DNA from 3 places in the Rhodovulum sulfidophilum DSM 1374 genome. Region 2 is predicted to be linked to each of the others. Evidence: riboswitches for the same ligand, from Rfam matches in the RefSeq annotation. Region 2 holds a riboswitch; each other region holds the start of a gene.
The links. Region 2 has a riboswitch for cobalamin ahead of A6W98_RS16030 (cysteine-rich small domain-containing protein). Riboswitches for the same ligand answer to the same signal wherever they lie in the genome.

Region 1 (6,982 bases), 1.3 Mb from region 2:
GACAGCCGCCGTCCCGGAGGCCGCGTCCAGCGGGAAGGTCGAGGGGTTGCCCCCGTCCGAAGCCGCCTCGGCCTGCCCGGCCCCGGGAATGCCCCCGGTATCGGCCGCGGCTTCAGCGGCGGCGCGGGCCGCCGGGCTGTCGAGGATCGCGGCGACGTCCTCGGCGCTCATAGTGACCTCGGCCACATGGCCCGCGCCCAGATCGGCGTGGAAGACATGGGCCACCGCCACGCTCGGGCGGAAGGTGAACATCCCATCGGCATCGGTGGCGGTCTCGCCCAGCGGATTGCCCTCGGGATCGGACACCGCGACGGTGGCATCCGCAGCCATGTCGCCATTGGAAAATCCGACCTCGCCCTCGATCAGGGCGCCATCGGCATAGACCGCCGCGATCACCTTATGCGCAAGCGCGGGCAAGGGCGCCAGAACAAGCGCCAGGGTCAGGAAAACAGGGCGGATCATCGGACGGGTCCTTGCAGGCTGAGAAAGAGATCGGGCTTGACCTGGATGGCCAGATAGACGGCAGCGGCACTCAGCAGCCCCTCGATCGCCATCACCGGAACATGGGCGAGGAGGACGAGCTTGGCCGCCGGAATGAAGGCCGCACCGCTGAGCGCGAGCGCCAGGGCGACGCAGGCGGCGGTCAGCGCGATGGCAAGCGCGCCGCCGATGCCGCCCCAGATCGCGGCGATGCGCGGGCTGCCGGTCGCGATCCCGTGGCGGCAGATGTAATGCACGATCACCGCGGGCAAGGCGATGTCGAGCGTATTGACCCCCAAGACCGTCAGCCCGCCGAAGCCGAAGAAGACGGCCTGCAGCAGAAGCCCCACGAACAGCGCCGGAAAGGCGGCCCAGCCGAGCACCAGCCCGGCCAGACCGTTCAGGATCAGGTGCACCGAGGACGGGCCGATGGGCACATGGATCAGCGAGGCCACGAAGAAGCTGGCCGAGAGCATCCCGGCAGCGGGGATCTTTTCCAGCGTCAGGTCGCGCAGGCCGCGCGCCAGGCCCCCCGCAGCCAGCACCGCGCCGCCGATCACAACGGGCGCCGCCAGCGCCCCGTCCACGATATGCATGGGTCCGTCCCTATTTCAGATCGAAGGCGCGGATCCAGAGGACCGCATCCTGGCTGAGCTCCTTGCCCTCGTATTCGGTATCGGGCCCGACCCCCAGCGCGGCAAAGCCCCAATAGCCCGCCTTCGGCACGCCGAAGGTGAAATAGCCGTTCTCGTCGGAAACCGCGACGATCGCGCCGCCCGGCATCGGCCCGGCAATGGCGGGTTTGGGCGCATCCGTCTCCATGTCGGGCTCGGCCGCCATGTATTCGATCTCGATCTCGGCGCCCGCGACCGGCGCCCCCTCCGACAGCACCCGCCCGGTGAAGGTCGAGCCCGCGATCACGTTATAGGGTTTGACCAGCGGCAGGATCTCGGCCTTGAGCCCCTGCGGGCCGTCCCAGTCGGTCGGCATCTGGCCGCGGTTCACATAGGTCTTGGTGATCTGCTGGATGAAGATGTCCTCGGACTCTTCGTAATAGGGGGCAGGCACCGTCACCAGAACGTAATCGCCCATCCGCTTGACCGGCAGGCTGCCATCCCAGGCCACCGCCTCGTTCAGCGGGCCGTGAAAGACCGTCTGGCTGAGCGTCGGTTTGAGATCGATCCGCTCGCCGCGATGGATGGCGTAGAATTCCAGCGGCTCGCCCATATCCATGACCGGGCCGCTTTCCTGCGGATGCCAGAAGATCAGCTTGACCGGCACATCGCCGGGCGCGTCGATGAGGCTTTCCTCGGTATAGGCCAGCTGGAAATGCGCCGCCGCAACCCCGGGAACGAGGGTCAGGGCGAGCGCGGCGGTCACGAGATTGCCGTGGAAGATCAAGGTCGTTGCCTTTCAACATGGGCGGCCGGACAGGCCGCGGGTGAAAGGACGAACGGGATGAGAGGCTCGGAAGCGGCCGGATTGCGGCCGATCCGGGCCAGACGCGCACCCCGGCGTCCGGTGGAAACCGCCCCCATGCGGGGGGAGGCGGGCGGCCGGCAGGTCTCCTGGCTCGCGGGTCGTCGCTTGGCTGGCCTTCCCGGGGGACATCCCCAGTGGCACTCTCAGCCGCGCTCGCCGCTTACAGTTGCGGGGGCAGCCGCGGAATAGCGCGTCCTTCAGGACGGGCGCACCGCGTTCCCTTTTCACGTCCGGGCCATCGGGGCCCGGGCGAACCGGTCACGGATCCGTCATCGCAAGCGCCGCCCGCCTTGTCAATCCGGCCACTCCTGCGCCCGGCCGCCGCAGCGCCGCCCGGGCGCAGGTCCGTTACGTCACGACCCCGATCCGTATGGGGGCCGTGGTTCGGATTTGACGCCCGCCCTGCGCCGCCCTAGCTCCGCCGGGACATCCAAAGCGAGGGAAAGAGCCCATGACCGCCCGCGACCCCGTCTCCGACGACGATGCCCGCCACGCCGCCAAGATGGCCAAGAAGAAGGCCGCCCGCGACAAGATCATGGCCGGCAAGAGCGACGAGAAGGGGCTGATCCTGGTGCATACCGGCACCGGCAAGGGCAAGTCCTCCTCGGGCTTCGGGATGATCCTGCGCTGCATCGCCCACCAGATGCCCTGCGCCGTCGTCCAGTTCGTCAAGGGTGCCTGGGATACCGGCGAGCGGCGGCTGCTGACCTCGCATTTCGGCGATCTCTGCCAGTTCCACGCCATGGGCGAGGGCTTCACCTGGGAAACCCAGGACCGCGCCCGCGACATCGCCGCCGCCGAAAAGGGCTGGGAGAAGGCGAAGGAGCTGATCCGCGACCCCGAGATCCGGATGGTGCTGCTGGACGAGATCAACATCGCGCTGCGCTACGGCTATCTCGACCCGGCCGAGGTGGTGGCCTTCCTGCAGGCCGACAAGCCCGCCCTGACCCATGTCGTGCTGACCGGCCGCAACGCCCCCGAGGAGGTGATCGAGGCGGCCGATCTGGTGACCGAGATGACGCTGATCAAGCACCCGTTCCGCTCGGGCATCAAGGGCCAGCCCGGCGTCGAATTCTGAGCGGCGCTTGACAATGGCAGGCCCCCGGCCCATCACCCTGCGCCGACTGCCGCAGGAGCCCCGATGACATCCGACCGGACCTCGCGCCCGCCTTCCGACCTGCCCGCCGGTGACGCGGCGCCGCCGATGCCCGAGATTTCGGTGCCGATGCTCGACCCGGCCCCGCCGCGCCGGGCCCGGTCGCTGATGCTGCAGGGCACCAGTTCCGATGTGGGCAAGAGCCTGCTGGTCGCTGGCCTCGCCCGCGCCTATGCGCGGCGGGGCCTGAAGGTCGCGCCGTTCAAGGCGCAGAACATGTCGAACAATGCCGCCGTCGCCGCCGACAGCGACCTGCCGCCCGGCCCCGACGGCACCGCACCTAAGGGCGAGATCGGCCGGGCCCAGGCGCTGCAGGCGCAGGCCGCGGGGCTGCCCCCCTCGATCCACATGAACCCGGTGCTTCTGAAGCCGCAGGCCATGGTCGGCTCGCAGGTCGTGCTTCGGGGCCGTCCGCTGGGCAACTGGCCCGCGCGGCATTACCACAAGCTCAAGCCGCAGCTGCTGCCCGCGGTCATGGACAGTTTCAACCGCGTCGCGGCCGAGGCCGATCTGGTGCTGGTCGAGGGCGCGGGCGCGGGCACCGAGACCTATCTGCGCAAGAGCGACATCGCCAATATGCGGTTCGCCGAGGCCGCCGATCTGCCGGTGGTTCTGGTCACCGACAATGACCGCGGCGGCGCGATGGCGGCCGTGGTCGGGTCGTGGTGCCTGCACAGCGAGGCCGAGCGCGCCCGCATCGCGGGCTATCTGGTCAACAAGTTCCGGGGCTATTTCTCGCTTTACGAACCGGCCTGCGAGACCATCACCGCGACCACCGGCTGGCCCTTTCTGGGGGTCGCGCGCTGGTTCGAGGGCGCGGGCCGGCTTCCGGCCGAGGATGCGCTGGCGCTGGAACGGCCCGCTTCGGGCGCCGGACAGGGGCTGGTGATCGCGGTGCCCCATATCGCGCGGATGGCCAATTTCGACGATCTCGATCCGCTTTCGGCCGAGCCCGGCGTCGATCTGCGCTGGGTCCGCCCGGGCGAGCCCATTCCGGCCGAGGCCGATCTGGTACTGCTGCCGGGCTCGAAGACCACCCGGCCCGCGCTCGACTCGATCCGCGCCAATGGCTGGGACATCGACATCCTGGCCCATCTGCGCCGCGGCGGGCGGGTGCTGGGCATCTGCGCCGGGTTCCAGATGCTGGGCCACAGGGTGCACGACCCCGAAGGCATCGAGGGCCCGCCCGGCGAGACCGAGGGGCTGGGGCTTCTGGACATCGAGACCACCATCGGCGGCGACAAGCGGCTGGTCGAGATCGCGGCCGAGGATGCCATCAGCGGCACCCGCGTCACCGGCTACGAGATGCATATGGGCGTGACCCGCGGGCCCGGGCTCGAGAGGCCCTGGCTGCGGCTCGACGGCCGGGCCGAGGGCGCGGTCTCGGCCGACGGGCGCGTGATGGGCGGCTATCTGCACGGGCTGTTCGGCGCCGACGGGTTCCGGCGCCACTGGCTGACGGCGATGGGCGGGCGGGCCTCGGGGCTCGACCATGCCGCCCGGGTCGAGGCGGCGCTCGACGCGCTGGCCGATCAGCTGGAACACGATCTCGATCTCGACGCGCTGCTGGCGCTGGCGCGATGACCGCCCGGCGGCTGATGGTGCTGGGCACCGGCTCGGATGTGGGCAAGAGCCTGCTTGTCGCGGGGCTGGCCCGCGCCTATGCCCGGCGCGGCCTGAAAGTGGCGCCGTTCAAGGCGCAGAACATGTCGAACAATGCCGCCGTGACGGCCGATGGCGGCGAGATCGGCCGCGCCCAGGCGCTGCAGGCGCGGGCCGCGGGCGCGCCGCTTTCGGTCGACATGAACCCGGTTCTGCTGAAACCCGAAACCGATATCGACTGCCAGGTGGTGGTGCGGGGTCAGGTGCGCGGGCGGTATTCGGCCTCGGCCTATCAGGCGCTGAAGCCCGATCTGCGCGCCGAGGTCGTGGCCAGCCTGAACCGGCTGTCGGCATCCCATGATCTGGTGCTGATCGAGGGCGCGGGCAGCGGCGCCGAGCGCTATCTGCGGCCGCAGGACATCTCGAACATGGGCCTGGCCGAGGCCGCCGACCTGCCGGTGGTCCTGCTGGGCGACGAGTCGCGCGGCGGCGTGACCGCGGCCGCCATCGGCCATCACCGGCTCTGGACCGAGACCGAGCGCGCCCGCGTCCGGGGCGTGATCGTCACCAAGTTCCGCGGCGATCCCGGGGTCTTTTCCCCCGCCGCCCGGGACATAAGGGCCGAGACCGGCTGGCCGGTTCTGGGGCTGTTGCGCTGGTCCGAGGCCGCGCGCGCCCTGCCCGAGGAGGATTCGCTGGGGCTCGGGCGGCGCAAGGGCGCGGGCGGGCGGTTGGTGATCACGGTGCCAGAACTGCCCCGGATCGCCAATTTCGACGATCTCGATCCGCTGGCGGCGGAACCGGGCGTCGATCTGCGCTGGCTCCGGCCCGGCCAGCCGGTGCCGGGCGATGCCGATGCGGCGATCCTGCTGGGCTCGAAGACCACCCGCGCCGCGCTTGACGCGATCCGCGCCGAGGGCTGGGATATCGACCTGCAGGCGCTCCTGCGCCGGGGCGGACGGGTGATCGGGCTTTGCGCGGGCTATCAGATGCTGGGCCGCGTCGTGCGCGACCCCGAGGGCATCGAGGGCCCCCCGGGCGAGACGCCGGGGCTGGGGCTGCTCGACATCGAGACGGTGATGACCGGCGACAAGCGGCTTGCCCGGATCGAGGCCACCGACCGGATCAGCGCTCAGCCGGTCACGGGCTACGAGATCCATATGGGCCGGGTCGCGGGACCGGCGACCGCGCGGCCCTGGCTCGATCTCGACGGCACGCCCGAGGGCGCGGTCTCGGCCGATGGCCGGGTGATGGGCAGCCATGTGCACGGGCTGTTCGGCGCTGACGGGTTCCGGCGCCACTGGCTGGCCGGGATCGGCGCCGACCTGTCCCCCGATGCGATGGCAGCCGATCCGGTCGAGCGCGCACTCGACCGGCTGGCCGAGGAGATCGAGGCCGATCTCGATCTCGACGCGCTGCTGACGCTGGCGCGCTGAAACGCGCGGAGGCGCGGCGCCCCGCCGCTTGCAGAGACGCCCCCCGCCCCGATATCGGAAACCGGAGAGGATCGGTCCGGAGGAGGTCTGGCGTGAACGGGAATGCGCAGCAGGGATCGCGCCGCCTTGGCTAGGGGCGAAGAGATCGCAGCCGAGAACCGGCTCGGGGCCCAGATCCGCGACACGCTGGGGCTGTTCCGCGCTTCGGGCTTCGGGCGGCGGGCGGTGCTGCTGGTGGCGGCTCTGGTCGCGGTGATCGGGCTGACCGCCTATATGCAGATCCGGCTGAATGCCTGGAACGAGCCCTTCTACGACGCCCTCACCCGCAAGGACATGGCGGCCTTCGTCACCCAGCTTGGCGTCTTCGCCACGCTGGCGGGCATCCTGCTGGTTCTGAATGTAAGCCAGCTCTGGCTTGACCAGACCATGAAGCTGACGCTGAGACGGGGGCTGTTCCGGGCGCTGGTGCGCGACTGGATGGCGCCGGGGCGCGCGCTCAGGCTGTCGCGGGCGGGCAAGATCGGCGAGAATCCCGACCAGCGCCTGCAGGCCGATATCGACCAGCTGGCCGATCTCAGCGCCGCGCTGGGGATCGGGCTGTTTCAGGCGACGCTGCTGCTGGGGTCCTTCATCGGCGTGCTGTGGCGGAAATCCGAGGGCTTCACCCTGACCCTCGCCGGGCAGATCCACGAGATCCCGGGCTTCATGGTCTGGTGCGCGCTGTTCTATGCCGCCGCCGCCTCCTGGCTCAGCTGGCGCGTCGGCCGCCCGCTGGTCGCGCTTAGGGCCGAGGAATCCGCGCGCGAGGCCACGCTGCGCTTCGATC
Region 2 (6,982 bases):
CAGCATGGCCCGGCCGACGATGATGCCGGGCTCGGTGGCGCGGATCTCGGTCTCGATCTCGCCGAACGGGTCCGAGACCACCGCCAGCAGCTCGCCCTCGGCCACCACGTCGCCCTCGGACCGGTAGGTGCGCAGGAGCCCGCCCTGCGGCGCCCGGAGCCAGCGCGACACCCGGCAGTCGAGCGGCGCGCGCCGGGCCTTCGGCACGCCCTTGGCCGGGATCATGCCGCGGTCGAACATCACCCGCAGCACGCCCGCGAGCCCGGCCCTGACCGCGACCTCGTCGAAGCGCAGCCCCTCGCCACCTTCGTAAAGCAGTATCTGGACGCCCATTCGCGCCGCGGTCTCGCGCAGCGAGCCCTGCCGCGCCTCGGAGCTCAGCACCACCGGGGCGGCGAAGACCCGGGCCAGCCGGGCCAGCTCGGGATCGTCCGGCACCACGCGGACCTGCGGCAGGTTGGTGCGATGGACCGCCGCCGAATGCAGGTCGATGCCGATCTGGCAGCGGCCGACCACCTCCTCGACCAGCAGATGCGCAAGCCGCGCGGCCATCGAGCCGCCCGACGATCCGGGAAAGCAGCGGTTCAGGTCGCGCCGGTCGGGCAGGTAGCGCGACAGGTTGAGAAAGCCGAAGGCGTTGACGATGGGGATCGCGATCAGCGTGCCGCGCAGCGCGCCGAGCACCGGCAGGCTCAGGAGCCGGCGCACGATCTCGACCCCGATCACCTCGTCGCCATGGACGCCCGCGGTCACGAACATCGCGGGGCCGGGGCGGCGGCCATGAACGACATGGGCCGAAAGCGTGACCGGGGTGTGGTCGGACAGGACCGAGACCGGCAGGTCCACCGTGCGGCGGCTGCCGGGGGGCACGGTCTCGCGGCCAAGCGTGAACTCCGCGCGCGCCGTCATCTGGCTTCTGTCGGCAAGCAGCTCATCGTCACGCAATAGCGCCGGGCCGGGGGCGCTGGCAAGGGCCCTGCGGATTGACAGCGGCGGGCCCGGCCCCCATTGATGGTGGGCGTTCTGGTGCTTCCGCAAGGGAGTGAAAAGGGAAGCCGGTGCAATTCCGGCGCTGCCCCCGCAACTGTCAGCGGCGAGCCCCCGCCCCGAACCGCCACCGGAACCGGCATCGCCCGGGCCGGGAAGGCGGGCGGACCGGCCGAGACCCGCAAGCCAGGAGACCTGCCAGCGCGCCGAACCGCCCGCCCGGATGGCGTGCCCGGTCGCCCGGGCCGGGCGCCATTGCCGGGGCAAGCGGCCGCGATCCGCCTTCGCTTCGGGGGCGGGCCCGGCCTTCATCCTGCCGCTGACCGGCCCGGGGCTGGCCCGGCCGCGGCCGCCGACCGGAAGGAGTTGCGCCATGCAACCCAAGGACCTGACCGACAACGAGGCCTTCAAGGGCTTCACCAACAGCGCCTGCCCGTTCCTGCCCTGTCACAAGGGCGTGGCGCGCGAATTCAACTGCCTGTTCTGCTACTGTCCGCTGATCGCCTATGAATGCCCCGGGCCCTACCAGACCTATACCGATGCCAACGGGCTGACCCGCAAGGACTGTTCGGCCTGCACCCTGCCGCATGACGGCTATCTGCAATCCTGGAACTTCATCCAGCGCTGGCTGGAATATCCGCAGCCCTGGTCGGGCAAGCCGCAGACCGACCCGCCGGTCCGCCGCCCGCGCCCGCCGAAGCCCAACGATGCCGAGGAGATCCACCGGCGTCGCCGCGAGGCGGACGCGGCAGGGGACGGCGGGGACTGAGAGGACGGGGCTTCAGGCCGCGCCGGGCGGAACCGCCAGCACGTCGGCCGTGGAGCTGCGCAGAACCTGACGGGCGACGCTGCCCAGAACCATGGTTTCGAACGCGCCGCGGCTCTGGGTGCCGACCACGATCAGATCGGCCTCGGTCTCGGCCGCGGCGGCGAGGATCTCGGAGGCCGCGCTGCCGTTGCGGTGGCGCACCAGTTCGACCATCGGACCCTGCGGCAGGTCGCGCAGGAACGCGCTTAAGGCGCGTGCGGCCTCGGCCCCCGCCTCGCGCAGATGCGCCTCCCGGTCGTCCTCGCGGGTGGCGTGGATCCGCATCATGGCCGCTTCGGTCGCGTCGAAGACATGCAGCACCGAGCCGCGCAGCCGGTGGCCGAAGCCGAGCCCGCCAAAGCGCCGCAACGCGCCCCGCGAGCCCGGGGACAGGTCGGTCGCCAAGAGCGCGTGGCGATAGGGGCCGACGGGCGGCGCATTGGCCATCAGCACCGGGCAGGCGGCGGCGCGGATCGTGCGCTCGGCGGTGGTGCCGACGAAGACATCGCGCAGAAGCTGGCGCCGGTGCGGCCCGATCACCAGCAGATCGGCGCCAAGCTGGGGCACGGCCTCGATCAGCCCGGCAAAGGGATCGGCCAGCACGACATGGGCGCTGCAGTCGAGCCCGTCATGCGCGCGCAGCGTCTCCGCCTGTTGTTGCAGAAGCCCGGTCGCGGCCTCGCGCTCGGCCTCGACGATCCTGACCGGCAGGTCGTCATCGACCACATGCACAAGCTTCAGCGCGGCACCGGTCTGGCGCGCCAGAAGCGTGGCGCGGCGCAGGGCGCGGTCCGAGCGTTCGGAGAAATCGGTGCCCACCAATATGGTCTTCATCGCCAGCCTCCCTCCCCAGCCCACTGCCCGGCGCGCCTGTCCTGCGCGGATCACCCGGCCGCGGCCGCAAGCGGCACTGCGTCAATTCCGGCCAGGGTCGTTTACCTTTTCGAAGAAGTACTTATGTGAGCCCGGATCATTTTGAAAGACAAGGGCCCGCCCATGACCCTCTTGCCGCAGCCGCCCCCGCCCGCCGACATTTTCCTTCCCGTCGCCTTCGTCCTCGCGGGGCCCGATCGGGCACCTTTCCAGCGGAGGGCACACTGATGGAGGCGCTGCTGCATTCGCCCTTCGGCGAGGTCGCGACCCTTCTGGTGCTGGCGGCCGTCCTCGGCTTTGTCGGCCTCCTGCTGCGCCAGCCGCTGATCGTGAGCTTCATCGCGGTCGGGCTGGTCGCCGGGCCCTCGGCGCTCGACATCGTGCGCTCGTCGGACCAGATAGACCTTTTGTCGCAGCTCGGGATCGCGGTGCTGCTGTTCCTCGTGGGCATCAAGCTTGACGTCAAGCTGATCCGGTCGCTCGGGGCGGTGTCGCTTCTGACCGGGCTGGGGCAGGTCGCCTTCACCTCGGTCTTCGGCTACCTGATCGGGCTTGGGCTGGGGCTCGGCCATGTCACCAGCCTTTACGTCGCGGTGGCGCTGACCTTTTCCTCGACCATCATCATCGTCAAGCTGCTCTCGGACAAGCGCGAGATCGACGCGCTGCATGGCCAGATCGCGCTTGGCTTCCTGATCGTGCAGGATCTGGTGGTGGTGCTGGCGATGATCGTGCTCTCGGCGATCGGGATCGGCTCGGGCGAGGGCGGCGGCGATGGCACGGGCAATGTGCTGTCGGTTCTGGGCTTCGGGCTGGCCATGGTCGGCGCGGTGGTCCTGTTCGTGCGCCATGTCGCCGATCCGCTGTCCGAGCGGCTGGCCCGCGCGCCCGAGCTTCTGGTGATCTTCGCCATCGCCCTGGCCGCGATCTTCGCCGCGCTTGCCGATTTCGTCGGGCTCGGCATGGAGGTCGGCGGGCTGCTGGCCGGGGTGGCGCTGGCCTCGACCCCCTATCGCGAGACCATCGCCGCCCGGCTGGCGCCGCTGCGCGATTTCCTTCTTTTGTTCTTCTTCATCGCGCTGGGGGCCGCGCTCGACCTGTCGCTGCTGGGGGCGCATGTGCCCGGGGCGATCCTGTTCTCGCTTTTCGTTCTGATCGGCAATCCGCTGATCGTGCTGGCGATCATGGGGGCGATGGGCTACCGCAAGCGCACCGGCTTTCTCGCCGGGCTGACGGTGGCCCAGATCAGCGAATTCTCGTTGATCTTCGTCGCCATGGGGGTCTCGCTCGGCCATGTCGCGCCCGAGGCGCTGGGGCTTGTCACCATGGTCGGGCTCGTGACCATCGCCGCCTCGACCTACATGATCACCTATTCGCACCGGCTGTACGATCTCTGCGAGCCGGTGCTCGGCATCTTCGAGCGCCGCGGCACCCCGCGCGAGCCCGAGGCCGGGGCCGCGGCCGGCGCGGCGCGGGCCGGGGTCCTGATCTTCGGGCTCGGCCGGTTCGGCACCGCCATCGGGATGCGGCTGCAAAAGCGCGGCATCGACGTGCTGGGCGTCGATTTCAACCCGCAGGCCGTGCGCCGGGCCCGGACGCTGGGCATCGAGGCCTGCTATGGCGATGCCAGCGATCCGGAATTCCTGGCCGAACTGCCGCTGGCCGAGGCCGCCTGGATGGTCTCCAGCGTGCCGATCCTGCCCGGGGGCCTGACCCAGGAAGATACCCGCCGCACCCTGATCCAGCTTGCGCGCGGCGCGGGCTTTCGCGGCCGCATCGCGGTGGCCTCGCATAATGCGGCCGATACGCAGGATCTGCTGGGCGCGGGCGCCGATCTGGTGCTCGAGCCGTTCCAGGACGCGGCCGACCGTGCCGTCGAGCTTCTGACCGGCGCGCCCGAGACCGAGCGCACCGCGATCCCCGGGATCGGCAGCGAGGCGCCGCAGCCCGCCTGAGCCGCAGCCGTCCCCTGCGGGGGGCGGCAGACCGTATCGCGGCCGCAGAGGGCGGCTGCCCGACCGGATCGACAAGGGAGACCCCCATGCCAGACCGTTCCGACCGACCCTTCCACGCCCTGACCGCCGAGGAGACCCTGGCCGAGCTGTCGGCCGGGCCGGGCGGGCTTGCGCCTGCCGAGGCTGCCGAGAGGCTGGCCCTCCACGGCCCCAACCGGCTGCCCGAGCCGCCCGGCCGGAACGCGGTCCTGCGCTTCCTCGCGCAGTTCCACAACGTGCTGATCTATGTGCTGATCGTCGCCGCCGGGGTGACGGCCGCGCTGCAGCACTGGGTCGATACCGGGGTGATCCTGGCGGTGGTCCTGGTAAATGCGGTGATCGGCTTCGTGCAGGAGGGTCGGGCCGAGCAGGCGATGGCCGCGATCCGCGACATGCTGGCGCCGCGCTCGGCGGTGCTGCGGGGCGGGCGCCGGGTGACGGTCGAGGCGGCCGATCTGGTGCCGGGCGATGTGGTGCTGATCGAGGCGGGCGACCGGGTTCCGGCCGATCTCCGGCTGATCGAGGCGCGCGGGCTGCGGGTCGAAGAGGCGATCCTGACGGGCGAATCCGTCCCGGTCGAGAAGGCGGTGGCCGCCGTGGCGCCCGAGGCGGCGCTGGCCGAGCGTCTGCCGATGCTGTTCAGCGGCACGCTGGCGGCGGCAGGCACCGGGCGCGGCGTCGTGGTGGCGACCGGGCCCGCCACCCAGATCGGGCGGATCAGCGGCATGCTGGCCTCGGTCGAGACGCTGACGACGCCCCTGGTCCGGCAGATGGATCTGTTCGCGCGCTGGCTGACGGTCTTCATCCTGCTGGTGGCGGGCAGCCTGCTGGCCTACGGCTTCTATGTCGGCCACATGTCCTTTGGCGAACTGTTCATGGCGGTGGTCGGCCTGTCGGTCGCGGCCATCCCCGAGGGCCTTCCGGCGGTCCTGACGATCACGCTGGCGGTGGGGGTCCAGGCGATGGCGCGGCGCAATGCCATCGTCCGCCGGCTGCCCGCGATCGAGACGCTGGGCTCGGTCTCGGTGATCTGCTCGGACAAGACCGGCACGCTGACCCGGAACGAGATGATGGCGGCGCGGCTGGCGCTGGGCGAGGCCGAGCTTGCCGTCGCAGGCGAGGGCTACGCGCCCGAGGGGGAGGTGTGCCCGGTCGATGTCGCGCCCGGGCCCGGGAGCGAGGCCGGGAGCGGGGCCGCGACCGATCCCGAACTGCTGGCCGCGCTGGCAAGGGCGGCCGCGCTTTGCAATGACGCGGTCCTGCATGAGGAGGGCGGCGTCTGGCGGGTCGAGGGCGACCCGATGGAGGGCGCGCTGCTGGCGCTTGCGGGCAAGATCGGGCAGGGCGCCCGCGACCGAGCCCGCCGCGACGCCATACCCTTCGATGCGGCCCATCGCTACATGGCGGTGCTGGTCGACGCCCCGGAGGGCGGGGCCGAGCTGTTGGTCAAGGGCGCGCCCGAGGCGGTGCTGGCGCTTTGCGCCGACCGGATCGCGCCGGGCGGCGGCACCGTCCCCATCGTCCCCGCGCACTGGCATCGCAAGGTCGAGGAGCTGGCCGCCGACGGGCTGCGGGTGCTGGCGCTGGCGCGCCGGGCCATGCCTGCCGGGCAGGAGGGGCTCTCGCACGACGATCTCGCGGGGCGGCTCAGCCTGATCGGCCTGGTGGGCCTGATCGACCCGCCGCGGCCCGAGGCCATCGCGGCCGTGGCCGACTGCCATTCGGCGGGGATCCGGGTCAAGATGATCACCGGCGACCATGCCGCGACAGCCCGTGCCATCGCCGCCGAGATCGGGCTGAAGAACACCGACCGGGTGCTGACCGGCGCCGATGTCGAGGCGCTGGACGATGCCGAACTGGCTGCCGCGGCGACCGGTACCGACATTTTCGCCCGCACCTCTCCGGCGCACAAGCTGCGGCTGGTGACGGCGCTGCAGGCGCGGGGGCTGACCGTGGCGATGACCGGCGACGGGGTGAATGACGCGCCCGCGCTCAAGCGCGCGGATGCGGGCATCGCCATGGGCCTGAAGGGCAGCGCCGCCGCCCGCGAGGCGGCCGAGCTGGTTCTGGCCGACGACAATTTCGCCTCGATCGCGGCGGCGGTGCGCGAGGGCCGCACGGTCTATGACAACATCAAGAAGGTGATCAGCTGGACCCTGCCCACCAATGCGGGCGAGGCCCTGACCATCGTCGTGGCGCTGTTCGCGGGCATGATGCTGCCGATCACGGCGGTACAGATCCTCTGGGTCAACCTCATCACCGCAGTGACCCTTGGCCTTGCGCTGGCCTTCGAGCCATCCGAGCCCGGCACCATGCGCCGCCC
Region 3 (6,982 bases), 1.1 Mb from region 2:
CGTCGAGGATCAGCACCCCGGGCCGCTGCGCCAGCGCGCGGGCGATATGGACCCGCTGCCGCTCGCCGCCCGAAAGCGTATGCCAGTAGCGGGCGGCAAAATCCTGCATGCCGACCGCGACCAGCGCCGCCTCTACCGCGGCCTCGTCCTCGTCCGAGAACGGATGCAGGGCCGACAGCCAGGGCGTGCGGCCCAGTTCGACCGCGTCGCGGACGGTGATCCGCTCGGTCGTTTCGGCCTGCTGCTCGACCAGCGCCACGCGCTGCGCGACGTCGCGGCGGGGAAGGCGGCTCAGGGGCTGGCCCTCCAGCCGCACTTCGCCTTCGCTTGGTGCCCGGATGCCTGCCAGCATGCGCAGCAGGCTCGATTTTCCCGACCCGTTCGGACCGATCAGCCCGAACCTTTCGCCGCGCCTGACCGACAGGGTGACGTCAGAGACGATGGCCCGTCCCTGCACCCGCCAGCCAAGGCCTTCACCGCTCAGGATCATTTCCGGGCCCTCCCCCGGATCAGGATCGCCGCGAAGGCGGGCGCGCCGATCAGCGCGGTGATCACGCCGATGGGCAGCACCTGTCCCGGGATCAGGATGCGCGAGACGATATCCGCCGCGATCAGGAACACCGCCCCGGCCAGTGCCGAGGCCGGCACCAGCAGGCGGTGGCGCCCGCCGACGAGAAACCGCATCGCATGGGGGATCACCAGCCCGACAAAGCCGATGGCGCCGACCAGCGACACGATGAGCGCGGTGACCAGAGCCGCGGCCCCGATCAGCACCGCCTGCACCCGGCGCACGTTGATGCCGAGCGAGGCCGCGCTGTCCGCCCCGAAGGTGAAGGCGTCGAGGCTGCGCACATGCCAGAGACAGACCCCGAGCCCCAAGGCCGCGGCGGGGACGGCAACCAGGCTGTCCTGCCAGCGGGCACCGGAGAGATTTCCCAGAAGCCAGAACATGATGCCGCGGGCCTGTTCGGCATTGGCGGATTTCGCGATCAGGAAGGCGGTCATCGCGTTGAAGAGCTGTGCCCCGGCAATCCCTGCCAGAACGATCACGCCTGCCGCCTGCAGCCCGGTGCCGCCGCCCGCCGCGCGCGCCAGGGCCGCGACCATGACGAAGGCCAGCAGCGCCCCGGCGAAGGCGCCTGTCGAGAGCGAGAGCGCGCCCGCGCCGAACCCGGCGACGGTGACCGCGACCGCGCCGGTCGAGGCTCCGGCGGAAATCCCCAGCAGATAGGGATCGGCCAGCGCATTCCTCAGCAATGCCTGCAGCACGACACCCGACAGGGCGAGCCCCGCCCCGCAGGCGGCCGCCACCACCGCGCGGGCGAGGCGGTAGTTCCAGATGATGCCCTCATCGATCCGCGCGACCGGGTAGACGGTGCCGAACAGCTTGTTGCCCAGGACCTGAAGCACGGTCGAGGCGGGTATGCGGGTCTCGCCGATCGCGGTTCCGGCGATCAGCGCGGCCAGCAGCACCGGGGGTGCGATCCACCCCCAGTGCCAGCGGGCCCGACGGGCGCGCGACCTCATCCTTGCAGATCGAGTCCGGCCAGGGCCGCAGACAGTTCTTCCAGCCCGTAGACCGCCCGCACGGTCGCTTCCATCGCCTGGAGATCCATCACCACGATCCGGTTCTCGCGGACCGCCGTCATCTCTTTCGCGACCGGATCGGTGCGGAGAAACTCAAGCTTCTTCTCGACATCGTCGGCGGGGAAGCGGCGGCGGGTCATCTCGGCCAGCACGATCACCGTCGGATCGGCCTTGGCGATGCTTTCCCAGCCGACGGTGGGCCATTCCTCGTCGGAGGCCACCACATTCTCGATCCCGAGCTGTTGCATCATGTAGCCCGGCGCGCCCTTCCGCCCGGCCACATAGGGGTCGATGTCCATTTCGGCGGAGGAGTACCAGAACACCGCCGAGACCCCTTCGGGCAGATCCAGCGCCCGGGCATGTTCGATGGCCGCGGCCTCACGCGCCTTCAGCTCGTCGACCAGCTCGGCGCCGCGATCCTCGACATCGTAGATCCGCGCCAGTTCCTCGATCGACCGGTGGATCGAGGCGGTCGAGAACATCTCGCTCCGGGTGCCGTCCGAGCCGCGGCTGTTGTCCTTGCTTGCGCAGTCGCTGGGCAGCACATAGGTCGGCACGCCGATATCATGGAACATCTCGCGGGTGGCGACGATGCCCTGGGGGCCGACATGCCATTCATGTTGCACGGTCACCAGATCGGGCGTCTCGGCCGCCACGCTTTCAAAGCTGGGATCGTTGTCGGCCAGCCGCGGGATCCCGGCATTCAGCTCGGCGAATTGCGGCAGGACATTGGTGAACCAGACCGAGGTGCCCGTCACGGTGGGCCCGAGCCCCAGCAGGTAGAGGATCTCGGTCGTGGCCTGGCCGACGGTGACGGTGCGCGCGGGGGCGGCGTCGAAGGTCAGGGTCTGGCCGCAATTCTCCAGCGTCAGGGGATAGTCGGTGGCCTGGGCCGTGCCCGCGCAGACCAGAAGGGCCGCCGAAAGGAGGGCAGTCTTGGTGTTCATGGAAATTCTCCGGAAATTGGCTTCCGGGCCCCGGGGTTCGCGGGTCGGGCGGATGTCAGTTCTTTGGCTGGCGCAAGCTGCGCCTGGCTGAGCACGGCCGAAAGATCCGGGCATGAACATCGCTTTCCCCGGGCAACCCCGCCCGGTTGATAGTGGTTTCATGCCGGCAGGTCTCCTGACTGACGGGTCGTCCGCCGGTCCGGCCTTCCCAGGCAAATGCCCAGTGGCGTTGTCGGACCGTCGCTCGCCGCCTACAGTTGCGGGGGCAGTTTCGGTTCGCGGGCCAAATGGCCTGCGGCGAATTCCCTTTTAATTCCCAAGCGGGAAACCAGCGACCGAGCAGAGAGCATGAAAGCCCTATCGGGTCAACTGCCCGCCGGTCGCAGTCTGCGCGCCGGAAAACCTTACCTTGACAGGCATATAGCTTCTGATGCGTCGAGATGCCCCGGCCCCGAAGCGGCAGGGGGCGGAACGTTGCCAGCCCGGCGGCTTCCTTTGCATCTATGGCGCGGCATGGCAGGCTGGAAACGGTCAGGCGAGATGGGACCTGACGTCGGCATACGGTTCGCTTTGCCGGGCCGTTCGACGGCTGCCATACGGTGCCCGCCGCGGTGTTGAAAACCTGCCGCTTCGGCCCTGCCCGCGACCGCTGTTGCATCAATGCCCGCGCGGGCGGCAAGCCGGTCGGGGCGATCTGCGCCGAGGCGCTCGGGCGGCGAAAGGAGCGGAAGCGTCAGGCAACCCGCCCCGATGGCGATCCAACGGCCCGGCTTCCGGCCATCGCCCGCCTTATCCTTCTTGACCGCAGGATTGCCGGAACTTGCCGGTTAAAGCCGTTCAGAACTTGCGTAGACCACGCGCGCCGTGGGTCATTTCGGCTTTGCCGGACGGGCAATAAAGGCGCCGGTCAGGATCAATGGCCCTGCCAGCAGGAAGGCCAGGCCCGGCAGCTCGGCGAAAAAGGCAAAACCCAGCGCCACGGCCCACAGAACCGAAAGATATTCGAAGGGGGCAAGCGCCGAGGCATCGGCATGGCTGAAGGACAGCGTCATGAGGATATGGGCGATCCCGCCTGCCAGGCCGGTTCCGATCAACAGCAGGAGGGTTGCCGGACCGGGCCAGACCCAGCCCCAGGGCAGCGTCGCAAGGCCGATGAGGGCCGAGACCACGGCGAACCAGAAGGCGATGGCCCCGGCGCCTTCGCCGAGCAATGTCAGCCGGCGCACCTGGATCAGGGCCCCGGCCGTCAGCGCCGCGGTCACGAGCCCCAGAACCACGCCCAGCGCCCCGCTATCGGGCAGGGCACCGGCAATGGCGGGCAGACAGAAGGCCGCCGCTCCGGCAAGGCCAAGCACGACACCGCCGATCCGGCCCGCGCTCGGGCGTTCTCCGAGCAGGGCCCAGCCAAGCAGGGCCAGCATCACCGGCGCGAGATAGGCCAGCATCGTCGCTTCGGCCAGGGGCAGAAGGCGGATCGTCGCGAAGGAGGTGAACATCGCGACCGCGCCCATCAGGCAGCGGCCGACATGCCCCATGGGGCGGGACGTCGCCAGACCGCGAGGCCACTCGCCGCGCCACCACAGGAAGGCGATCAGAGGCAGCAAGGCCACGGCCGAGCGGAAGAACACCACCTGTCCCAGCGGGACCGCATCTCCGAGCGCCTTCACGCAGACGCCCATCATGGCGAATGCGAGGGTCGAGAGCACCCGCAACGCGATGCCAAGCCGTTCGTTCCGGACGGGATGCAGCGGCGCTGCGAGGGAGGACCGGGCCGTCATTTCACTTTCATCCGCACCAAAACCCCGGCCACACGTCCCCCCGGACCGTCTCATTTCGCGCTGAACCGTATATGGGGCCGAGACGCGTCCTGCAATCTGCAGACATGCGCCGTGACGCGGAACACATCGCGCAGGATCTCCCGGGTCAGAACGGCATCCGGTGTGCCGCAGGCGCGCATGACACCCCGTTCCAGAACCACGATCCGGTCGCAGAACATGGCCGCCAGGTTCAGGTCGTGCAGGGCGATGACGCTGGTCAGGTCGAGATCGCGGACCATGCCCAGGATCTCGATCTGGTGATGAATGTCGAGATGGTTCGTCGGCTCGTCGAGGAACATCACCTGCGGTGTCTGCGCCAGCGCCCGCGCGATATGGACCCGCTGCCGCTCGCCCCCCGAAAGGGTCTGCCAGGCCTGTTTCCTGTGCGCGGCCATTTCCACGCGCTCCAGCGCCTGCGTCACCGCCGCCTCGTCGGTCTCGGACCAGCCCGCCAGCGCCGAGCGATGCGGAGTCCGTCCGAGCCGCACGACATCGCTGACCGTCACATTGGTGTCGGTGGCTGCGCTTTGCTGGACAAAGGCCACCTGTCGCGACAATGCCTTGCGCGAGACATGCGCGATGTCCTGCCCGTTGATCCGGACCCGGCCGGAGATTGGCCGCCGCAGCCCTGCCAGCAGCCGCAACAGGGAGGATTTGCCCGATCCGTTGGGGCCGATCAGGCCCAGTGTCTCGCCCGGCGCGACCCTCAGCGAGACGTCCGACAGGATGGTCCTGCGCTTCACGCCCCATGTCAGGTTCTCGGCCAGGATCGTCATGCCTGCGGCCTCGCGCGGTAGAGGATGATCGCGAAGAAGGGCACGCCGACCAGCGCCGTCACGACCCCGATGGGCACGGTCTGCTGGGTTGCGATCATGCGCGAGGCGATGTCGGCGATCACCATGAAGACCGCGCCCACCACCGCGCAGGCCGGAAGCAGCCGCATATGCAATGGCCCGACGATGTAGCGGGCCGCATGCGGCACGACCAGACCGACGAAGCCGATGGCGCCGACCATGCTGACAATGGTCGCGGTCAGCAGCGCGGTCACGCCGAACAGCACCAGCCGGATACGCGCCACCGGCACGCCAAGGGCCGCGGCGTCTTCATCCCCGAAGGTGAAGGCGTCCAGCGACCGCGCCATCCAGATGCAGATCGCGAGGCTGAGGGCGACCACGACCAGCAAAAGCTGGACATCCGGCCAGCGCACGCCGCCGAAGCTGCCCAGAAGCCAGAACATCACATCCCGCGCCTGCTGGGCATTGCCCGAGGTCGTGACGATATAGGAGGTCAGCGCGTTGAAAAGCTGCGATGCCGCGACCCCGGCCAGGATCGTGTGGTTCGGCCCGCTGGTCGCGCCGTTGGACAGGAGCGCCACGAGGGCGAAGGCCGCGAAGGCCCCTGCGAAAGCCCCCAGCGACAGGGACAGGCCGCCCGCCCCGATGCCCAGAACGATCACGCAGACCGCCCCGGTCGAGGCGCCCGCCGACACGCCCAGCACGAAGGGTTCGGCCAGCGCGTTGCGCAAGAGCGCCTGCAGGATTGCCCCGCAGATCGCCAGCCCTGCCCCGGACAGGGCCGCCACCAGCGCGCGGCTCAGGCGCAGGTTCCAGACGACGCTCTGTTCGATCGGCGTGATCTTGGCGCCGGTCAGGCCAAGCTCGTTCGTGACCGACAGGAAGACCGTCCGCAGGCCGATATTGTAATCGCCAAAAGCCGTTGCGGCGGCGATGGCGAAGATCAGGGCGATCAGCGACAGGCAAAGAAAGACGACGAGGCGCGCGCTGCCTTCTTCTGAAACTTCAAAGGACATCACGGCAGATCAAGCGACTTCAGCTGTTCGGCCACCTGCTCGGCGCCGTAGAGGGTGCGGATGCCGGGGTTCATCGCCGCGCCGCTCATGACCACGATCCGACCGTTTCGAACCGCTGGCATCTGGCTGACGGTCGGATCGGATGTCAGGAAGTCGATCTTGTTTTGTGCGGCATCCAGATCCCAGCGATTGCGGTCGACCTGCGTCGCGACGAACACGGTCGGATCCGCCGCGATGATGCCTTCCCAGCCAAGCGCGGGCCAGTCTGCCTCGGTCTGGATGGCGTTGGACCCGCCGAGGAGATCCGCGATATAGCCCGAGGGGCCGTTGCCGCCGCCAAGAAAGGCATCATCGGCGGGCGACGGGCTGGAGAACCAGAACAGGAAGGTCAGATCCTCGTTCCTGGCGAATTCCGCGCGCAAGGCCGCCTCGCGCGCCTTGAAATCCGCGATTACGGCCTGTCCCCGGTCGGTCACATCGAAGATGCGGGACAGGTCCTCGATCTCCTTGTACAGCAGATCCATGTTCCAGAGCTTGTCGCGCGAGCCATAGGCGTCGCCCGCATCCAGCGTCGTCGAGCAGGCGCTTGGCGACAGGTAGGTCGGAATGCCGAGCTCTTCGAAATCCGAGCGGCTGGCGACCTTGCTGTCGGCGCCAAGCAGTGTCGTCAGCATGGCCGCAACGAAATCGGGTTGCTTCGACAGAACGGATTCCAGTGTCGGGAATTCGACGGTCAGCACCTCGACCCCGTCATTGGCCTCGGCCAGTTCTGGCAACACGGCATTCGGCCAGAAGGCGGTGGCCGCCATCCGGTCTTCCAG

Region 1: it holds a riboswitch for cobalamin, as region 2 does, so the genes downstream of both, A6W98_RS09935 (DUF4198 domain-containing protein) here and A6W98_RS16030 (cysteine-rich small domain-containing protein) in region 2, are expected to answer to the same signal.
Region 3: it holds a riboswitch for cobalamin, as region 2 does, so the genes downstream of both, A6W98_RS01905 (ABC transporter substrate-binding protein) here and A6W98_RS16030 (cysteine-rich small domain-containing protein) in region 2, are expected to answer to the same signal.

Annotation. Positions count from the first base shown of each region.
Region 1 is NZ_CP015418.1:2,093,846-2,100,827, reverse strand. It holds gene A6W98_RS09945 (cobalt ABC transporter permease) at 1-462, opposite strand, end outside; gene cbiM (cobalt transporter CbiM) at 459-1,076, opposite strand; gene A6W98_RS09935 (DUF4198 domain-containing protein) at 1,087-1,881, opposite strand; cobalamin riboswitch at 2,022-2,236, opposite strand; gene cobO (cob(I)yrinic acid a,c-diamide adenosyltransferase) at 2,414-3,040, shown strand; gene A6W98_RS09925 (cobyric acid synthase) at 3,188-4,702, shown strand; gene A6W98_RS09920 (cobyric acid synthase) at 4,699-6,156, shown strand; gene A6W98_RS09915 (ABC transporter ATP-binding protein/permease) at 6,283-6,982, shown strand, end outside.
Region 2 is NZ_CP015418.1:3,417,510-3,424,491, reverse strand. It holds gene A6W98_RS16035 (succinylglutamate desuccinylase/aspartoacylase family protein) at 1-909, opposite strand, end outside; cobalamin riboswitch at 1,008-1,204, shown strand; gene A6W98_RS16030 (cysteine-rich small domain-containing protein) at 1,361-1,756, shown strand; gene A6W98_RS16025 (universal stress protein) at 1,769-2,629, opposite strand; gene A6W98_RS16020 (cation:proton antiporter) at 2,896-4,620, shown strand; gene A6W98_RS16015 (HAD-IC family P-type ATPase) at 4,707-6,982, shown strand, end outside.
Region 3 is NZ_CP015418.1:367,907-374,888, reverse strand. It holds gene A6W98_RS01915 (ABC transporter ATP-binding protein) at 1-490, opposite strand, end outside; gene A6W98_RS01910 (FecCD family ABC transporter permease) at 487-1,527, opposite strand; gene A6W98_RS01905 (ABC transporter substrate-binding protein) at 1,524-2,534, opposite strand; cobalamin riboswitch at 2,683-2,882, opposite strand; gene A6W98_RS01900 (DMT family transporter) at 3,404-4,312, opposite strand; gene A6W98_RS01895 (ABC transporter ATP-binding protein) at 4,363-5,127, opposite strand; gene A6W98_RS01890 (FecCD family ABC transporter permease) at 5,124-6,161, opposite strand; gene A6W98_RS01885 (ABC transporter substrate-binding protein) at 6,161-6,982, opposite strand, start outside.